3 regions of the Iodobacter fluviatilis genome follow, and region 2 is predicted to be linked to each of the others. Evidence: predicted binding sites of a transcription regulator. Region 2 holds the regulator's gene; each other region holds the start of a gene.
The links. The regulator sigma-54, encoded in region 2, starts transcription at its own class of promoters, with help from an activator protein. The targets are predictions, from matches to a motif close to CTGGCACGCTTCATGCTT.
Positions count from the first base shown of each region.

Region 1 (5,147 bases), 470 kb from region 2:
AACCCAATACTTTACTTACCCTTAAAGCATACTGCCCATTTAAAGTGCCGTATTTGCACTCCAATACGGGCACATTATCTACCGCAGCAATAATGGCCTCAGGGATTTCTAAAGAAATAATATCCCCCAGCTGCAGCTCTAAAATCTCTCCTAAAGTGACCTTGGCATTGCCCAAAGTGGCCACCAAATCAACCTCAGCATGCTGAATTTGCTTTTGCATTAAAGTGGTCCAACGATTATCCACTTCAATTCGGTCAGCCTGCATCGTGCTATACAGCACATCGCGAATAGGCTCGATCATTGAATAGGGGAAGCAGATATGAAAATCCCCACCACCCGCACCCAATTCAATTTTAAAGGTATAGGCCACCACTACTTCAGTTGGCGTGGCAATATTAGCAAACTGAGTATTCATTTCTGAACGGATGTAAACAAATTCGCAAGGAAAAACCGGAACCCACGCTTTTTCGTACTCTTCAAAAACCACATCCAAGAGACGCTGAATAATCCGCTGCTCGGTGGCTGTAAAATCACGCCCTTCAACCCGCACATGATAACGACCGTCCGAGCCAAATAAATTATCCACCACCAAAAACACAAAATCAGGATCAAAAATAAATAATCCTGTTCCGCGCAGCGGCTTCATTTGAATCAAATTTAAATTGGTAGGGACCACCAGATTACGAATAAATTCGCTATATTTTTGCACCCGAACGGGGCCAACGGAAATTTCAGCATTGCGGCGCATAAAGTTAAATAAGGCCACGCGCAAATTACGTGCAAAGCGCTCATTTAAAATTTCAAGCGTAGGCATCCGCCCACGAACAATGCGCTCTTGGCGACCAATGTCATAATCGCGAACAGCAGAAGCATCGACCTCGTCGTCGGAAGAATCGTCTTCACCGGTCACACCACGCAGTAGCGCGTCAACCTCTTCCTGAGAAAGGATATCGTCTGACATAATCCTTAGCCCGGATAAACTATTACCCGTTATTTAATATAATTTGTATTCAACTCGGCTGAGCTGTAGATATTTGCAACTAAAGCACATTCGCTGATGCTGGGTAAACACACCATCTACCCAGCATCAATTATTTACTTAGTTACTGCACAATAAATGATGTGAAATTAACTGAAATAACCCCTTCATCTTCACTCTCTGCCCCTAAAATTTTATTTACCATTTCACGAATTTCTTTACCCAGCTTATCGGTGCCGTCGGGTGCTTTTACTTCTGCCATCGTTTTACCACGAAGCAGCTTATTAATTTGTCCTTGAATTTTAGGCGACAAACTTTTAATTTTTTCGGCTAACTTTGGATCACCCAGTTCTAAAGAAATATCCGTCTGCAAAATGCCATCGCCATCTTCCGAATGCAAGTTAACGGTAAATTGTGGCAATTTTTCAAAAACAGCAGCGTGCTCTTCTTTCTTTTTATGATCTTTCTTTTTCTTTTTTGCATCGTCGTGTGCAGTGGCTTCTGCCGCCACTTCATCCGCAGCAGGATCGCTACTTTTTGTCAGCAAAAACGCGGCCACCCCCCCCACAATGATTAACAAGACCACTAATAAGCCAATCACAGCAAATAAAAGAATATTTTTCTTCGCTTTAGGCGCGGCTTCCACTTTGGCATCTGACATGACATCACCTTGAATGGATTGAAATATTTGATAAAAAATAAAATAAAAACCAGAACAAAGCGCCCCAATAAAATGCGAGGGGCGCTGGCCTTGGAATTAAGTCATTTGATTATAGCTTAAAAAGCATTAACAAACAGAGAGTAAGGCGCTGCTCTTGCTGCAAAACAACAAGACGCGCCTTGTTTAAACATAAAGATTTAGACCGCTACGCGCTACAGGTACGTGAACATCCGTCATCACTCGTGGCAACCCATCGCTATAATTATCTGTCAGATTTCCAGCAAATTGCCTCGATCTAGATTGATGCTGCTGCTGCTCCATCTGTTGACTACTAGCTTGCTGCTGCGCCTGTTGCTGGGCATGTTGATTTAATGAATCAGAGGCAACTTGCACATTACTCAGCTGAATACCTTGGTCAGCCAGCAACATTGTTAGCCTAGGTGTAGCTGCAGCAAGCGCCTCACGTACCGAAGCATGTTGCGAGCTAAACACCACACTCGCTTGCTCTCCCGACATGGTTAAACGCACTTCCATTGGGCCAAGATGCGGTGGATTAAGCTGCATATCAATCTGCTGATGCTTATCTTGCAACATCATTGATACCCGCTGCGCAACCGCATCGCCCCAACGTGAGCTACCCACCGGCTCTGCCACGGTATGTGTAGGCCCAGCAGGTTTAGCCTCTGCAACAGGAGTGTGCAAGGCCACCACGGGTGCAGCTTCTGTTTTAAGCAACGGCGCATTTTCTTTAGATACGGCCAAAAGAGCTGCAAAGTCTTCTTCTGGCGCGGTAAAGCCATTGGCATCACCGGCCGCTTTCTGCCGTAAAGAGGCAAATTTTGCCGCGTTAATATCACCTGCCAAAGCTTGGCTAGGGTTTAGATCAGTCTGCCCTAAGGCCGTTAATCCATTTCCCTCGCCGTCTTCGCCGCTCAACAAGCCCTTACCCAGCTTAGTGAGATCAAGGCCCACAAAACTTTTATCGCCATCTGGCTTAGCAACATTACTCAACGCACTGGCTTGAGCCAGAGCTTGCACCTGCAGCATGGCCAACCATGGCTGAGCAGCTTGCGCGCTGTTTGCTTGGGATTTTTGCTCATCTTCGCCGGTATTTTCTTCTTTTTTTGCGGGCGCTGGTTTTTCAGACTCAGCTGATTTGCCTTCCTGACGAGAGCTCACCTCCCGCTCTAGCGTTTTAGCAAATGTTTGCCCAGCAGCAGGCTCTGCCCCCATCGCGACAGAAGCACGAGGGTCAGTTGACCGGCTAGTTTGGGCACTGGCTACAACAGTGAGATTGCTCGCCATGACGAGGCTCCTCGATAGGGGCTTATTGCTAATAGCACTTGATTAAGCAATTGCAGTGCCAGCCCGAATAAATCACAGTAAACTCGCACTTGGCTGCATCTTTTCTCTGCACCGAGTAAATTGGTCTATCTTTTCAATCGGCCAGCGAGGATTAAATAATGGCTGAAGATTCAGACGCAGAACGCACGGAGCCCGCCTCTAGTAAGCGCTTAGAAGAAGCGCGAGGTAAAGGGCAGATTCCGCGCTCACAAGAATTAGCAACGTTCTCCATTTTAATGACCGGCATCGTCATGCTGATTTCGCTTGGGCCTGAATTACTCGGCACTTTAAAAGCTATTTTCATTGCCGAGCTCAGCTTTAGTCGAACCACCATTAGCGACCCTAATCAAATGCTGCTGCATTTTACTGGCTCAGCGCAAAAAGCCTTAATGGCTTGCCTACCGATTATTTTACCCTGCGCCCTGATGGCGATTATCACGCCAGTATTGATCGGTGGCTGGCTATTTACCGTTGAAGCTTTAACGCCCAACTTTGCCCGAATGAATCCCATGAATGGGATAGGCCGGATGTTTTCACTAAAAAGCATCGTTGAAATGACAAAAACCATTCTTAAATCCAGCCTGATTGGCGGCGTGGCGGCGTGGGTGTTATGGGGGCAAAGAGAAGAATTTATCCAGCTGATTACCATGCCACTCGAAATTGGCATGCCCTATATGTGGAAAATGGTTCAGCACACCCTGCTACTGGTGATCAGCTCTTTAGCTATTTTAGCTGCGATTGATGCGCCCTATCAGCTCTGGGATTATTACAAGGGCTTGCGCATGACTAAAGAAGAAGTAAAGCAAGAAGGCAAAGATGCCGAGGGCTCGGCTGAAATTAAAGGTAAGATTCGTCAACTACAACATGAAGCAGCCAGAAAGCGCATGATGAGCGAGATTCCAAAAGCCAACGTGATTGTCACCAACCCAACTCACTTTGCCGTGGCCTTGCAATATACCGAATCCATGCGTGCGCCCAAGATTGTGGCTAAAGGCGCTTTTTTGCTGGCAGAACGAATTATCGAGCTAGGTAAAGAGCATAAAGTAGCGATTGTCCGCACCCCGCCTTTTGCCCGTGCGCTCTATCACCATGCTGAACTTGGAGAAGAGATCCCTGCCGCGTTGTATACTGCTGCGGCAGAAGTACTGGCTTATATCTATCAGCTTAAGCACTGGCAAAATTTTGGCGGCGAAGAGCCAAATCTATCAACCGAGCTCCCTGTACCCAGTGATTTAGATCCAGGGGGCGAAGTCTAAGACCGCTTTATAATCTCAACCGAAGAGCATTGAACCTCGTGTACATAGCCGCAAGTGTAGCTTACGTTCTTATTCAACATACTTTTATGCGCTACAAAATTTAACGAGTCGTTACGTTTATTTTCTGTATGGGGGAATGAACCCCCTCCCCAGCTTTTGAATCAAATAAAGAGAATTTAAAGCCCTATGTGGCGCACTTTTAATTACAGCAAGCTCGCTGGCCCCGCGCTGGTACTGATGGTTCTCGGCATGATGGTTCTGCCGCTGCCTGCCATTGCGCTCGATTTATTCTTTACTTTTAACATCGCTATATCCATCATCGTGCTGATGGTGGCGCTCTACACCCGTAAGCCGCTCGAATTCTCTAGTTTCCCAACGATTTTGCTGTTTACAACACTACTGCGACTCTCGCTCAACGTGGCGTCTACCAAACTGGTGCTCACCGAAGGCCATAACGGCGCCGATGCGGCTGGTAAGGTGATTGAAGCCTTTGGCCACGTCCTCATTGGCGATAATTTAACTGTGGGCGTGATCGGTTTTATTATCCTCACCATTATTAATTTTGTGGTGATTACCAAGGGTGCTGGGCGAATTGCTGAAGTATCTGCCCGCTTTACCCTTGATGCTATGCCGGGTAAACAAATGGCGATTGATGCCGATTTGAACGCCGGCATGATTGGCGAAGAAGAAGCAAGACGCCGTCGTACCGAAATCTCCTTAGAAGCCACCTTCTTTGGCTCTATGGATGGTGCTTCTAAGTTTGTGCGTGGGGATGCGGTGGCTGGGATTATGATCATGGTGATCAATATCATCGGCGGCTTGATTGTGGGCATGGCGCAACACGATCTGCCCTTTGCCGAAGCTGGAAAAACCTACACTCTGCTTACCATTGGTGATGGTTTAGTTG
Region 1 covers NZ_CP025781.1:2,601,261-2,606,407, reverse strand. The annotation lists gene fliM (flagellar motor switch protein FliM) at 1-961, opposite strand, end outside; gene C1H71_RS11620 (flagellar basal body-associated FliL family protein) at 1,104-1,640, opposite strand; gene C1H71_RS11615 (flagellar hook-length control protein FliK) at 1,824-2,945, opposite strand; gene flhB (flagellar biosynthesis protein FlhB) at 3,104-4,240, shown strand; gene flhA (flagellar biosynthesis protein FlhA) at 4,427-5,147, shown strand, end outside.
Region 1: a site for sigma-54 is predicted at 2,990-3,007, ahead of C1H71_RS11615 (flagellar hook-length control protein FliK). Genes of this name have one in related genera too.

Region 2 (5,147 bases):
TGATCAGCCAGATATGTTGGTCGATAGCGCCACCGCCGTGCGGTTTGGAGAAGATGGCCGCCCCGTTTCTCAGCTGACGGCCACCCATGTTTCTCACTTGCCTGTTGGCGATATTACTTGGCTAGAAAAGCCCCATTTGCGTTATACCGCAGCAGAGCAACCTCGTTTGGATGTAACGGGCGAGCGGGCTAAGTCAATTAAGCAAGGCAGTGAGGTTTGGTTTCCTGGGGCGGTTAAAATGGTGCGTGCAGCCAGTGGTACACAGGCTGAGCTGGTGATTAATAGCCGCGATATGCAGGTTTTACCCCAGCAGGGCATTGCCAGCTCCGATGCCCCAGTGCACGCCGTAATGGGCACTTATGTTGTTGAGTCGGTGGGTTTTATTGCTAATTCTAATACCGAAACACTGGAACTTAAATCTAAAGTCAGGATGAGCTATGAACCGCTTCGTACCCCTTAACGCCGTATTATTATTTTTGCTTGCTGGCCCCGTGCATGCAGAAAAAGCCGACCGTGAAAAACCCATTAAAATTGCCGCTGCAAATTGCGTGATGAATCAAAAGACTCAGGCCAGTGTCTGTACTAGTGACGTGGTGCTGACTCAAGGTACGCTCAGTATTCGTGGCGATAAGCTCACCGTGCGCCAAGATGAAGCGGGCAATCAGTTTGTTGCTGGTAACGGCAGCCCAGTGCGGTTTCGGCAGAAAATGGATGGCGGCAATGAGTGGGTGGATGCAGAAGCCCAGCGTTTTGATTACGACGGGCGCACCGGTATTCTAAAACTGCTAGATAAAGCTTGGGTAAAGCGGGGCGAAGATCACATTTATAGCGATGTAATCACTTACGATTTAAACAATGAAGCTTACCAAGCGCAAAGTAAAACAGAAGGTGGCCGGGTGAATATCGTGATCAATCCGAAAAAGGCTCCCGCTCCATGAGTAGTTCTTTACGTGCAGAACAATTAGAAAAGCGCTACGGCAAACGTACTGTAGTGCGTGATGTCACGATGGAAATTTTTAGTGGCGAAGTGGTTGGCTTGTTAGGCCCTAATGGCGCGGGCAAAACCACTAGCTTTTATATGTTGGTAGGCTTGGTGGCGATGAATGGCGGGCGGATTATGCTCGATGGTGAAGATATCGGCCATTTACCCATTCATCAGCGAGCACGGCGAGGTTTAGGTTATTTACCTCAGGAAGCATCTATCTTTCGTAAAATGACGGTGGCGCAAAACATAACTGCAGTGCTAGAGCTGCATTACAAAAATCGTGTTGAGATTGATGCCCGCCTTGACGAGCTGCTCAATGATTTGCATATTGCTCATTTGCGGGATGCTGGGGCAATGGGCTTATCAGGTGGTGAGCGGCGGCGGGTAGAAATTGCCCGTGCACTTGCGGCAAACCCACGTTTTATCTTGCTGGATGAGCCATTTGCAGGTGTAGACCCGATTGCAGTGATGGATATTCAACGTATTATTGGTTTTTTAAAGCAACGTGGAATCGGTGTGCTAATCACTGATCATAATGTGCGTGAAACCTTAGGTATTTGTGATCGTGCGTACATCATCTCAGAAGGTGCGGTGATGGCGTCTGGTGTTCCAAAAGATATTGTGGCTAATGAAAGTGTGCGTCGAGTGTATCTCGGTGAACATTTCCGTATGTAAATGAAACAAACCCTGCAGCTGCGGCTTTCCCAGCAACTTAACCTCACGCCACAATTGCAGCAGGCTATTAAGCTGCTGCAGCTTTCTACGCTTGAGTTTCAACAAGAGCTTGAACAGTATCTAAACGACAACCCCTTGCTGGAGCGTGGCGAGGAGGCCCCCGCAGGGGAAGCTGAGCAGCCCGAGCCGCAGTGGGAAATGGGCGGGGATGATGATGGTTTGCGCTGGGAAGGTACTAGTCATGGAAGCTCAGATGACGATAATGACTTCGACCCCGCCACCAATATTGCGCGTGATTTAGATTTACGTGAATACCTGCTGCAGCAAGCAGGTCTGCTGCAGCTGCCGCATCGGGATAAGTCTTTGTTGTTGATGTTGATTGAAGCTTTGGATGATGATGGTTTTCTTTCTCAGCCCTTAGATGAAGTCTATTCTCAGCTGCCAGAGGAACTTATCCAAGATTATGAACTCGAACTTGATGACTTGAAGATTGCTTTAATTCGCTTACAACATTTAGAGCCCTTAGGCGTTGGAGCTCGGGATACCGCCGATTCATTATGCTTACAGTTGCGTCAAAAACAGCCGAGTGCCGCTAAAGATTTAGCCTTGAAAATTGCCCAAAATTCACTCGATTTATTAGCTGGACGGGACTACACTAAGCTTAAACGAGCCTTTAAATGCGAGGATGCTGAGTTAAAAGCTGCGCAAGAATTGATTGTAAGTTTAAACCCAAGGCCGAGTGCACAGTGGTCTGTAACCTCACCAAGATATGTAAGCCCTGATGTGGTTGTGCAAAAAGTACGCGGGGTTTGGCGGGTTAGATTACACGATGCATCTATGCCAAAATTACGCGTTAACCGGCTTTATGCAGATATCTTACAAAAAGGCGATGGTGCTCATTTAGCGCGCGAGTTACAAGAAGCGCGTTGGTTGGTAAAAAGTGTGCAGCAGCGTTTTGATACGATTTTACGAGTAGCAACAGCAATTGTAGAGCGGCAGCGGGCATTTTTTGAGTACGGTGAAGTGGCGATGCGCCCTTTGGTGTTGAGGGATATCGCTGAAGAGCTCGATTTACACGAATCAACTATTTCTAGAGTCACCACGCAAAAATACATGTTAACGCCGCGTGGTTTGTATGAGTTTAAGTACTTTTTTGGTAGCCATGTAGATACGGACGCCGGTGGTGAATGTTCTGCAACCGCTATCAAAGCTTTGATAAAGCAGATGGTGCAGCAAGAAGATAAGAAAAAACCTTTAAGTGATAGCGTATTGGCAGAAGCATTATCCGCCCAAGGTATTGTGGTAGCGCGTCGTACCGTTGCTAAATACCGTGAGGCGTTGCAGATTTACCCAGTAAGTCAGCGCAAAAGTTTGTAAGGCCCCAACGGAAGGAGTAACCCTATGAATTTGAATATCAGTGGCCATCATCTTGAAGTAACCCCATCCATTCGTGAGTACGTGAACAGTAAAATGGAGCGGGTTATCAGGCACTTTGATAATGTGATTGACGTTAATGTCATCCTCTCCGTGGAGAAACTGCAACACCAAGTTGAAGCTACCGTTCATGTTCGCGGACGCGATATCCACGTTGAAGCAACGGATGAAAATATGTACGCAGCGATTGATTTTTTGGCAGATAAACTTGATCGTCAAGTTGTAAAGCACAAAGAAAAATCAATGGATCATCGCAACGAATCCATCAAACAGCATCAACCTAGCGCTGAATAAAGCGATTTCTTTCACCTTAGCGGGAACCGGTTTAATCGGGTTCCCGTTTTTGTTTTCAAGCTACGGCGCTACAATAGCTGTCGTCCTTGTTTTGGTCTGCCTACAATGAGTCTGATCGCCCAAATTCTGCCAAGCGGCAATGTCTTCCTCGATATGGAAGTCGGCAGCAAAAAACGTATTTTTGAACAAGTAGGGATTCTATTTGAAAATAGCCACGGCATTGCCCGTAGCGTTATTTTTGATAGCTTGTTTGCTAGAGAAAAACTCGGTTCCACCGGCCTTGGTCAAGGCGTGGCTATTCCACACGGGCGTATTAAGGGCCTAAAAGAAGCAACCGGTGCTTTTGTGCGTTTAGACGAGGCCATTCCTTATGATGCGCCCGATGGCAAGCCAGTCTCCTTAGTGTTTGTCTTGCTCGTACCTGCACACGCTACCGATCTGCACTTACAAATCTTGTCTGAATTAGCTCAGCTTTTTTCAGATAAAGTATTGCGTGAGGGCTTGCTGGCAGCAACGGAGCCAGGGCAAATCTGGAAGTTAATCAGTACTTGGGAGCCTTATGCCACAGATTTCAGTTAGACAACTTTTTATTGATAACGCCGAAAAACTGCGCCTAACCTGGGTTGCAGGGCAATCTGGCGCTAATAATCTGTTATCTAATGACGCGTCGGAGCAAAAACCGACCTTATCTTTGGTAGGTCACCTGAATTTTATCCACCCCAACCGCATTCAGGTGCTTGGGGTGGCAGAAACGGTTTATTTGCTGCAGCTTAGCGTTGAGGCGCAAAGAGAATCACTCGATCGATTGTTCTCAAATGAAATGGCGGCGGTGATTGTGGCTAATGGCCAGATTGTGGGCGATTGCCTGCGCGAAGCTTCCGAGCGCTTTCATGTGCCGCTGCTCACCTCCCCTGAGCAATCTCCCTATTTGATGGACGTGTTGCGCTATTACCTATCAAAAGCGCTGGCGGTTTCGACTCACCTGCACGGGGTGTTTTTGGATGTGCTCGAAGTGGGTGTACTGCTGACGGGTGAATCATCGATGGGTAAGAGCGAGCTGGCGCTGGAGCTGATCTCGCGTGGGCATGGCCTAGTGGCCGACGATGTGGTTGAGGTGTATCGCACCAATCCAGAAACGCTGGAAGGGCGTTGCCCGCCCATGCTGCGCGATTTTCTAGAAGTGCGCGGAATTGGCGTGTTGAATATCCGCACTATTTTTGGTGAAACGGCGGTTAGGCCGCGTAAAACCTTAAAGCTGATTATGCATTTGGCCAAGGCGGGAGCAGAAAAATTAGCCCCGATAGATAGGCTGCAAATGCAGGCGGCAACGCAGGATATTTTAGGCGTGCCGATTCGCAAATTAGTAATTCCCGTGGCGGCCGGTCGAAATTTAGCGGTATTGGTTGAAGCTGCAGTGCGAAATTATATTCTGCAATTACGCGGTATTGATTCAACACGCGAGTTTATAGAAAGGCATCAAAAATTTATGGAGATGGGTGAATGAGTCGCCAGCAGTTAATTTTGCTATCTGGCTTATCAGGTGCGGGTAAAAGCGTTGCACTTAAATCTTTAGAAGATTTAGGTTATTTTTGTATTGATAATTTACCTGCGCCTTTATTGCCGCAGACAGTTGCGTTGCTGGATGAGGATGGTTATCCGCAAGTCGCTATTTCTGTGGATGTGCGCAGCGCACATAACTTTGCCAGCTTCCCCAATCATCTAGAAGCCCTGTTTGAGTTTGGGCTAGACGTGCAAATGC
Region 2 covers NZ_CP025781.1:2,128,819-2,133,965, forward strand. The annotation lists gene lptC (LPS export ABC transporter periplasmic protein LptC) at 1-460, shown strand, start outside; gene lptA (lipopolysaccharide transport periplasmic protein LptA) at 438-938, shown strand; gene lptB (LPS export ABC transporter ATP-binding protein) at 935-1,660, shown strand; gene C1H71_RS09585 (RNA polymerase factor sigma-54) at 1,661-3,037, shown strand; gene hpf (ribosome hibernation-promoting factor, HPF/YfiA family) at 3,062-3,388, shown strand; gene C1H71_RS09595 (PTS sugar transporter subunit IIA) at 3,494-3,967, shown strand; gene hprK (HPr(Ser) kinase/phosphatase) at 3,948-4,892, shown strand; gene rapZ (RNase adapter RapZ) at 4,889-5,147, shown strand, end outside.

Region 3 (5,147 bases), 740 kb from region 2:
ATCAATGCTGGGGCTGGGTTTTTCTAGCTTACTGATGGAGCTCAACCTCGCCTTCCTCTTGTTAGCCCATAACTATCAATTATTAAAATATGGCAAGGGTGCTGATATAGCCGCTTACGCCGTGGCGGGTTATACCGAGGCCGTTTTTATATTACTGGTACACGGCTTAGCACTTGGCATGCAGCCCATATTAAGCCATGCCACCGGCGCTGGGCAGCAGCAAAGGCTGGCGCAAACGCTAAGCTATGGGTTAAAAGTCAGCTTATTACTTAGCTTTGTACTGCTGGCATTGGTGCAGTTTTTCCCGCAAGCGATCGCCACCCTGTACGCAGGACAAGATCAGACGTTGATTAGCTCTGCAAGCCAAGCCTTACAGCTACACCTCTTCGCCCTGCCTTTTGATGGGGTAATTATTGTAGGGGTAATTGGTTTACAAGCCATGGCGCTCACACGTTTATCGTTATTTGGCACCCTAGGTAAAACCTTGGTATTGATTCCAGCGCTATGGCTAATGCCACAATGGTGGGGAGTGAACGGCGTGTACACCGCGCTACCCGTGGTAAATGTTGCCATCGGCATCATGATTAGCTGGGTATTATGGCGTGAGCTAAGGCGGTTAAAAATTATATGTGCCTAGCAGCCTGTCGGACTTAAGCGATCGTAGCGAGGGAAAGACCGGTTTGAGACAGATTTCGCGGGTTTTTGAGGCGAATAGCTGGCTATTCAACGAGAAAATGCGTGAAATATGGCCAAATCCGGCTTTTCCGTAATAGATCAGTCTTAAGCCCGACAGGCTGCTAGCGTCTGTTGACGTTTCATTCGCCATTGCGCTGAGCAGGGAAACGGCCAGGCACAAGGCATGCGACGAAGGTAATAACACGTTATGTCCGAGAAGCATAACGCAGTGAATGGCCGTTTCCCGAATCAGCCCTTCGGGTTGGCTGCCTTTTTGGGGCAGTACGGCGTTAAAAGACCCTCGCAATTAAACCCACCCGCTTAGCACATCGTTAACGCAAATTTTAACCCTAGTAGCCTGTCGGACTTAGACGGTCGAAGCGAAAAATCGCATGATCGAAACCAGATTTTGCCGGATTTGCAGCACCAATAACGAGTTATTGGTCAAAAATCTGGTGAAATATAGGCCGATCAGGTGATTTTGCAGCTGACTGATGCTAAGCCCGACAGGCTGCTAGTACTGATTTATGACGGTAAATGGTACTTGTCGCTATTCTCTCTATAAATCAACGATTAACCCGCATCAAGGCAAACGCAAGAGGTAGAATATCCCCTCTTGCGTTTGCCTTGAGCGATGATGATGACCATTCGAGCCGTTGTCTTTGATTTTGGTGGTGTATTATTTGATTGGAATCCCGATTATCTTTATCGCAAGCTAATCAATAATGAAAAAGAGCGAAAATTCTTCTTCAGTCACGTTTGCAATAGCGAATGGAATATTGAGCAAGACCGTGGCCGCACATGGGCTGATGCAATCGCCATCAAACAGGCCGAGTTTCCCGAGTACAGTGATTTGATCGCGGCATTTTATAGCCGCTGGAATGAAATGCTACGAGGCACTTTACCTGATGGCGTAGCACTGATGGAGCGATTAGAATCAGCTAATATTCCACTCTACGGCCTAACTAATTGGTCAGATGAAACCTTTCCCTATGCTTGGGAGCACTTTCCGCTACTGCACCGCTTTAAAGATATTGTGGTATCTGGGCGCTTAGGCTTAATCAAACCTGATCCGGCCATTTATCAAGCGATGTTTGAGCGCATCCATTTAACAGGCTTGCAGCCTAATGAGCTGGTGTTTATTGACGATGTCGCCAAAAATGCCCACGCAGCAAGCCAACTGGGTTGGCATGGTATTCACCATACCAACGCCAATGAAACCGCAAAGCAACTCCAGCAACTAGGTTTAAAATTTTAATGACGCCAATCACTAAACCCCGAATCAGTATTTTATATTGCACCCGATGCAATTGGTTACTACGCTCAGCGTGGCTTGCTCAAGAGTTGCTATCAAGCTTCGCGGATGAGGTCGGAGAAGTGGCCCTGCAACCAGGCACTGGAGGCCTATTTGTTGTGCAGTGTATGGATATCATTATTTGGGATAGAAGAATCGAGGGGCGTTTTCCGGAGTCTAAAGAATTAAAACAGCGCATCCGAGATTTAATAGCCCCAGAAAAACCCTTGGGCCATAGTGATGCTAGGCGCAATTAGCCTAGCAGCCTGTTGGCGTTTCATTCGCCATTGCGCTGAGCCGGAAAACGGCTAGGCACAAGGCATGTGACGAAGGCAATAACGGGTTATTGTCGAGGAGCATCACGCAGTGAATGGCCCTTTCCCGGCTCAGCCCTTCGGGTTTAGCCCATTTTAGGGGCGGAACAAAAGTTAAAAATCGCTCATGGTACTCGTATCATGTCGCCATTTTCTCCTTGTTCAGCCCCAAAACTGGGCCAAACGCAGCCGTGAATGAAACGTCAACAGACCCTAGCAATCATAATGCATTGTATTTATTCTTAAATTAGATCGTACCTCAACCCAGTTTTGTTATGCACTAGCCAGCCAATGCTAAGCGACTTACTAAACTACTTTAAACCTGTCTGTGTTAAGTTATGCCCATGCTTAAGTACCTACTCATTATCCTTGCCTGCTTTGCCCCACTGGCTCACGCCGATATCTACAAGTATGTGGACGAACACGGCAATGTCACGTTTTCTAATATCCCCATGCGCAATGCACAACGCATCTTGGTCGAGCCAGGAGCCTTGATTCCTGCCCCTCGCTCGCATGGCAACGCAGGCCCTAAGGAGCGCCGCCCACAAACGGCAACTCCAGGTAACTTTCCACGCGTGGATGCTGCCACGCAAAAAAGCCGTGATAGTAACCGCCAGCTTATTCTTAATGAAGAGCTAGCGAGTGAGCAAAAAAGACTCACCGATGCGCGCCGCCAACTCTCAGAAGCTGAAAGCACTAGATCTGCCGAAGAAAAAGCCAGCCCGCAAAAGTATGTAGAAAAAATGGGCCGCATCCGCAATAACATGGTTCTGCATGAGAAAAATATCAGCGCCTTACAATCCGAAATTAGCCGCTTGCGCTAAACCTTACACAAATCTACGCACCATCCACAGCAGCAATGCACCACACTGGTGCATTGCTGCTGTATGCTTATAGGTCTTAGCACCAGTAAAGGGGCCCATACTAGCGAACTCGTATCATCACCTTGCTGGCCCGCAAATTGCTAGAGTCCCATAGATAATCTTCTGCAGAGACAAGCCACCATGTGCCATACCGCCTTCTCTGGTCTTGAGTTTCTGGATGATGCTGTCATTGCCGTTGCTACAGACAGCACGCTGGTTTACGTCAACCCTGCTGCCACTGATCTGTTAGGCCTACGCCAAGATGATATAGGCATGACATTATCAGCATGCTTAGAGCCGCACAGCCCCATTGTCAGTGCGGTGATTACTGCCTGCACAGAAAACATCAGCATCACCGAGCACGAGCTTTTGCTAGCCACCACGCACGGCGATGTGTATGTCACGCTCACCGCCAGCCCTATCGAAAACAGTGCAGCGGCGGCGTTGGTTGAAATTCGGCAAATGGATCAACAGCGAAAAATTGTGAATGAAGCACGCTTGCAAGCGCAACAACAAGCCAATCGCGAGCTGATTCGCAATCTTGCCCATGAAATAAAAAACCCCTTAGGTGGTATTCGTGGAGCTGCGCAATTGCTCTCTGTAGAGCTAACTAGCCCTGCCCTAAAAGAATACACCCAAGTGATTATCGAAGAGTCTCAGCGCTTACAAAGGCTACTGGATCGCTTACTTACTCCACATCGTCTGCCTAAGCTCACCGAGCTAAATATTCATGAGGTATTAGAACGTGTTCGCAGCTTAGTCCTTGCCGAAACGCCCAATGGCCTATCGGTAAAGCGCGATTACGATACCAGCCTACCTAGCCTGATCGCCGATCAAGAGCAACTGATTCAAGCGGTGCTTAATATTGTCCGCAATGCCGTACAAGCGATGGCGGGTGTAGGCGAGATTTTTTTGCGTACGCGGATTGCACGCCAGGTCACGCTCAATCGCCGCCGCTTTCCGCTAGCCTTACAAATTCAAATTATTGATAACGGACCGGGAATTCCTAATTCCCTAAAAGAAACGCTGTTTTATCCATTGGTCTCTGGCCGACCAGGCGGCACCGGTATCGGCCTGCACCTCGCGCACACCTTTGTTATCCAGCACCACGGCACCATTGAATTTGAAAGCCGTCCTGGCCTAACCTGCTTTAGCCTGCTGCTGCCGCTTAATGGCTGGCAAGAAGCGCATTAACTGATGTTACACAGCAATAAATAACAAGCAACAAAAGGAAACCCCATGAGTGCTGTTTGGATTATTGATGATGACCGATCGATTCGTTGGGTATTTGAAAAGGCCTTAGCACGCGAAAATATCTCGCATGCTAGCTTTGCCTCAGCCACCGAAGCGCTAGCAAAACTCACCCAAGAACAGCCACAAGCCATCGTTTGTGATATCCGCATGCCTGGCGAATCTGGATTACAGTTTTTAGATATTGTGAAGCAAGATTGGCCCGATTTACCCGTCATTATCATGACGGCACATTCAGATTTAGATAGCGCCGTATCGGCCTTTCAAGGGGGGGCATTTGAATATATGCCCAAGCCTTTCGATGTAGATCAAGCCATCGACTTAATACGACGTGCCATCCAAGAAAGCGAAAGATTTACCAATCAAGTAGGCAGCCCCACAGAAGCCGCATCACCCGCGCCAGAAATCCTAGGGCAAGCCCCTGCTATGCAAGATGTATTTAGGGCCATTGGCCGCCTCAGCCAATCTGCCGCCACCGTGTTGATTACCGGTGAATCAGGTAGTGGTAAAGAATTAGTAGCGCGCGCCCTACACCGCCATAGTCCACGCTCTGCCAAGCCCTTTGTGGCGATCAATACTGCGGCGATCCCTAAAGACTTACTAGAATCCGAGTTATTTGGCCACGAGCGCGGCGCATTTACTGGTGCAGACGCTCGCCGTCAAGGCCGCTTTGAGCAAGCTGAAAATGGCACCTTATTCTTAGACGAAATCGGCGATATGCCCTCCGAGCTGCAAACCCGCTTACTGCGG
Region 3 covers NZ_CP025781.1:2,865,380-2,870,526, reverse strand. The annotation lists gene C1H71_RS12720 (MATE family efflux transporter) at 1-637, shown strand, start outside; gene C1H71_RS12715 (HAD family hydrolase) at 1,313-1,933, shown strand; gene C1H71_RS12710 (SelT/SelW/SelH family protein) at 1,933-2,226, shown strand; gene C1H71_RS12705 (DUF4124 domain-containing protein) at 2,628-3,107, shown strand; gene glnL (nitrogen regulation protein NR(II)) at 3,288-4,340, shown strand; gene ntrC (nitrogen regulation protein NR(I)) at 4,386-5,147, shown strand, end outside.
Region 3: a site for sigma-54 is predicted at 3,233-3,250, ahead of glnL (nitrogen regulation protein NR(II)). Genes of this name have one in related genera too.